One region of the Zobellella denitrificans genome, then DNA from elsewhere that is predicted to be linked to it. Evidence: predicted binding sites of a transcription regulator. Region 1 holds the regulator's gene; the other holds the start of a gene.

Region 1 (2,197 bases):
CCTGCCCGCGGGGCTCTGGCTGCTGTTTGCCGCCAATCTGAGCTGGACCGTGGCCTACGACACCATGTACGCCATGGTGGACAGGGACGACGATCTCCGGATCGGGGTCAAGTCCACCGCCGTTCTGTTCGGCCGGCGCGACAAGCTGATGGTCGGCCTGCTGCAGCTGGTCACCCTGCTGCTGTTGGTAGCAGCGGGCCAGGTATTCGCCCTGGCCGCGCCTTTCTACTGGGGGCTGTTGGGCGCCGCCGCGCTCTTCGTGTACCAGCAGCGGCTGATCCGGGACCGGGAACGGATGGCCTGCTTCCGGGCCTTCCTCAACAACAACTTCGCGGGTATGGCGGTGTTCGCCGGTCTGGCCCTGGCGCTGCTGTAGCCCTGTTCCCGCCCTGGTCGCCAGGGGAGTGCCGGCCGGGGAGGGCGTATTGTGCTTGCCCTGCCGGATTTACTGGATATACTGACAGTTAGCTGTATAAAAAGACAGGTTCCCTATGAAAGCGCTAACCCCCCGTCAGTCCCAGGTGCTGGAAATCATCAAGGCGCATATCCAGCAGACCGGCATGCCGCCCACCCGTGCCGAAATTGCCCAGTCCCTGGGGTTCAAGTCCGCCAACGCCGCCGAGGAGCATCTGAAGGCCCTGGCCAAGAAAGGGGTGATCGAGATGATGCCCGGCACCTCCCGCGGCATTCGCCTGGCCCAGGAAGAAGAGCCGGAGGAAGAGCCGGGCCTGCCGCTGATCGGGCGGGTGGCCGCCGGCGAGCCCATCCTGGCGCAGCAGCACATAGAAAGCCACTACAAGCTGGATCCGGCCCTGTTCCATCCGCCGGCCGATTTCCTGCTGCGGGTCAGGGGCATGAGCATGAAGAACATCGGCATCATGGACGGCGATCTGCTGGCGGTGCACAAGACCGGTGAGGCCCGCAACGGCCAGGTAGTAGTGGCCCGGCTCGACGACGAAGTCACGGTCAAGCGCTTCCGGCGCCAGGGCAGCAAGGTCAGCCTGCTGCCGGAGAACGAGGAGCTGTCTCCCATCGAGGTCGATCTGCGCAGCCAGGAACTGACCATCGAGGGCCTGGCGGTGGGCGTGATCCGCAACACCGACTTTTAACTCGTCCGCTTGCCTTGGGGTTGGCGGGGGCTTAGCATGCTTCCCGCTTCCCGCTTCCCGCTTCCCGCTTCCCGCTTCCCGCTTCCCGCTTCCCGCTTCCCGCTTCCCGCTTCCCGCTTCCCGCTTCCCGCTTCCCGCTTCCCGCTTCCCGCTTCCCGCTTCCCGCTTCTTTTTTCATTTTTTTACTTTTTCATAATCAATGCTTTACTTAGTGTGTGCCGGACCGATGGACGCGGTGGTTCGGTAAGCACTGACTCTCTTGCGAGTGCGCCAAAATAAAGGACCAAGACTTTTTGGGGGTGCGTGTGAAGCCGATCGTTCTGCTGCTGTCGCTAGTGGCATCGTTGCCCGTGTGGGCACAAAGCCGTTTCAACATGACCCAGGGGGTCACCGATATCAGCCAGAAGGTGTATGGCCTGCACATGACCATACTCATCATCTGTGCGCTGATCGGCCTGGTGGTGTTCGGGGTCATGTTCTGGGCCATCATCCACCACCGCAAGTCCAGGGGCGCCAAGGCTGCCCAGTTTCACGAAAGCACCAAGGTGGAGATCCTCTGGACCATCATTCCCTTCCTGATCCTGGTGGGCATGGCCATTCCCGCCACCCGCACCCTGATCGCCATGGAGGATGCCAGCCAGTCGGATCTGACGGTGCAGGTCACCGCCTCCCAGTGGAAGTGGCACTACCGCTACTTCGGCGAGGACGTCGAGTTTTTCAGCCTGCTGGCGACCCTGCCCCAGGAAATCGACGGCAGCCTGCGCAAGCGTGACAACTACCTGCTGGAGGTGGACCGGCCCCTGGTGCTGCCCACCGATCGCAAGGTGCGCTTCCTGATCACTGCCGACGACGTCATCCACTCCTGGTGGATGCCGGCCTTCGCGGTCAAGAAGGACGCCATCCCCGGCTTTATCAACGAGGCCTGGACCCGCATCAACCAGCCCGGTATCTACCGGGGCCAGTGCGCCGAGCTGTGCGGCAAGGATCATGCTTTTATGCCGATAGTGGTGGATGCCCGGCCGGCCGCCGAGTTCGACGACTGGCTGGCGCAAGCCAAGGCGGAGCAGGCCGCCGCCCGGGCCGCCGAG
Region 2 (2,197 bases), 1.1 Mb from region 1:
CACAGGGCCAGAGGTGGTCTTGATGTTCACCCCCATCTCATTGGCGACGATATTGGCCAGGGTGGTTTTGCCGAGCCCCGGCGGGCCGAAGATCAGCAGGTGATCGAGGGCTTCTTCCCGCCGGCGCGCCGCCTCGATGAAGATTTCCATCTGGCTGCGCACATGATCCTGGCCCCGGTAATCCGCCAGCGCCTTGGGGCGGATGGCCCTGTCGATGGCTTCCTCTTCCCGCCGGGGGGCCGGGTTGATAAAACGGTCCGCTTCTATCATGGCTTATCCCATGCTCCGCAGGGCTTCGCGGATCAGTTGTTCGGCGTTCATCTCCGGCCTGGCGATTTTCTTCATCGCCTGCTCGGCCTGGGCCGCCTTGTAGCCGAGCGCCAGCAGCGCGGCCACGGCCTCGTCCCGGGCGCTGTCGGCCAGCACCGCGGAGGTCGCCGACTCGGGCGCCGGGTTGAACAGATCGTAACCGCCGAAGCCCTTGAGCCGGTCGCGCATCTCCACGATCAGCCGCTCGGCGGTCTTTTTGCCCACCCCCGGCAGCTTGACCAGGGCACCGATCTCTCCCTGCTCCACGTTGTAGATGAACTGATCGGCGGTCATGCCGGAGAGGATGGCCAGCGCCAGCTTGGGGCCGACGCCGTTGGTCTTGATCAGCTCCCGGAACAGGGCCCGCTCGGTCTTGGTGTTGAAACCGAACAACAGCTGGGCGTCTTCCCGCACCACGAAGTGGGTGAGCAGGGTCACCGCCTCACCCACCTTGGGCAGTTCGTAGAAACAGCTCATGGGCAGGGTGACCTCGTAGCCCACCCCGTTCACATCCAGCAGGATCTCCGGCGCCTGCTTCTCGCTGATGATACCTTTCAACCGACCTATCACTGGGGCTCCCCGCTAACCAATCTGTGTGGCGCCAAGCATAATAAATAACTGGATAAATATCCATGCACCTGAGCTGGAAGCCATCGGCTAGAAGCTGGAAGCAGATCGAAGCTGTTTGGAAATATTGAACCGTCTCTTTGGATTCGGCTTTGTTTGCGGGATGGACTCCCGCCTGCGCGGGAGTGACTCACTTCTAGACAAAACACAGCCTCACAAACACGGCTTACTACTCCCAGCAACACCACTTCCAGCTTTCAGCTTCACGCTTCCAGCTTGCGCGGCCGCGCGTCAGCGAAACCGCTTTCTCACCGTGCCACGTACCTGACCGGACATGCTGATCAGGCTCTGGCGGGTGTGGCCATGGCACAGGGCCACCGCCAGGGCGTCGGCGGCATCGGCCTGGGGCGTGCCCGGCAGCGTCAGCAGCTTGACCACCATGTGCTGCACCTGGGCCTTGTCGGCGGCGCCGGTGCCCACCACTGCCTGCTTGATCTGGCGGGCGGAATACTCCGCCACCTCCAGGCCGGCGTTGGCGGCGGCGACGATGGCCGCGCCCCGGGCCTGGCCCAGCTTCAGCGCCGAGTCCGGGTTGCGCGCCATAAACACCTGCTCGATGGCGAACAGCTCGGGCCGAAACTGCAGGATGATCTCGCTCACCCCGTCGTAGATCTTCTTCAGCCGGGGCGCCAGCTCATCGTCGCCCATGCGGATACAGCCCGAGCCCAGGTATTCCATCCTGTTGCCGGTCTGGCGCACCACGCCATAGCCGGTGATACGCGAGCCGGGATCGATGCCGAGGATAATAGACATCTCAATAAAGCCGGAAGCCGGAAGCCATAAGCCGGAAGCCGAAACCCGAAGCAGGAACCTCTTCCAGCTTCAGGCTTCTAGCTTCAGGCTTCAGAGCTTTTCCGCCACTTCATCGGAGATCTCGCCGTTGTGGTAGACCTCCTGCACGTCGTCCAGATCCTCGAGCATGTCGATAAGCCGGAGCAGCTTGGGCGCGGTGTCTTCGTCCAGTTCCGCCCTGGTGGAAGGGATCATGGTCACCTCGGCGTTGTCGGCGACCAGGCCGCCGGCGTCGAGGGCATCCTTGACGGCGCCGAACTCGTCCCACTGGGTGTAGACGTCGATGGAACCGTCGTCGTTCACCACCACGTCCTCGGCGCCGGCCTCCAGCGCGGCGTCCATCACCGCCTCTTCCTCCGCGTCCTGGTAGCTGATCACGCCCTTCTTCTCGAACAGGTAGGCCACGGAGCCGTCGGTGCCCAGGTTGCCGCCGCTCCTGGAAAAGGCATGGCGCACCTCGGACACGGTA

Evidence for each region. Region 1 encodes LexA, which represses DNA repair genes until DNA is damaged. Its sites were predicted from a motif close to ANCTGTNTNNNNANACAGNT; they were not measured.
Region 2: the regulator LexA is predicted to act here: its motif matches at 926-945, upstream of ruvA (Holliday junction branch migration protein RuvA).

The regions. Positions count from the first base shown of each region.
Region 1 covers NZ_CP012621.1:185,990-188,186, forward strand. Annotated here, with positions in the region: gene ubiA (4-hydroxybenzoate octaprenyltransferase) at 1-376, shown strand, start outside; gene lexA (transcriptional repressor LexA) at 492-1,109, shown strand; gene coxB (cytochrome c oxidase subunit II) at 1,415-2,197, shown strand, end outside.
Region 2 covers NZ_CP012621.1:1,289,925-1,292,121, reverse strand. Annotated here, with positions in the region: gene ruvB (Holliday junction branch migration DNA helicase RuvB) at 1-270, opposite strand, end outside; gene ruvA (Holliday junction branch migration protein RuvA) at 274-879, opposite strand; gene ruvC (crossover junction endodeoxyribonuclease RuvC) at 1,168-1,689, opposite strand; gene AN401_RS06165 (YebC/PmpR family DNA-binding transcriptional regulator) at 1,780-2,197, opposite strand, start outside.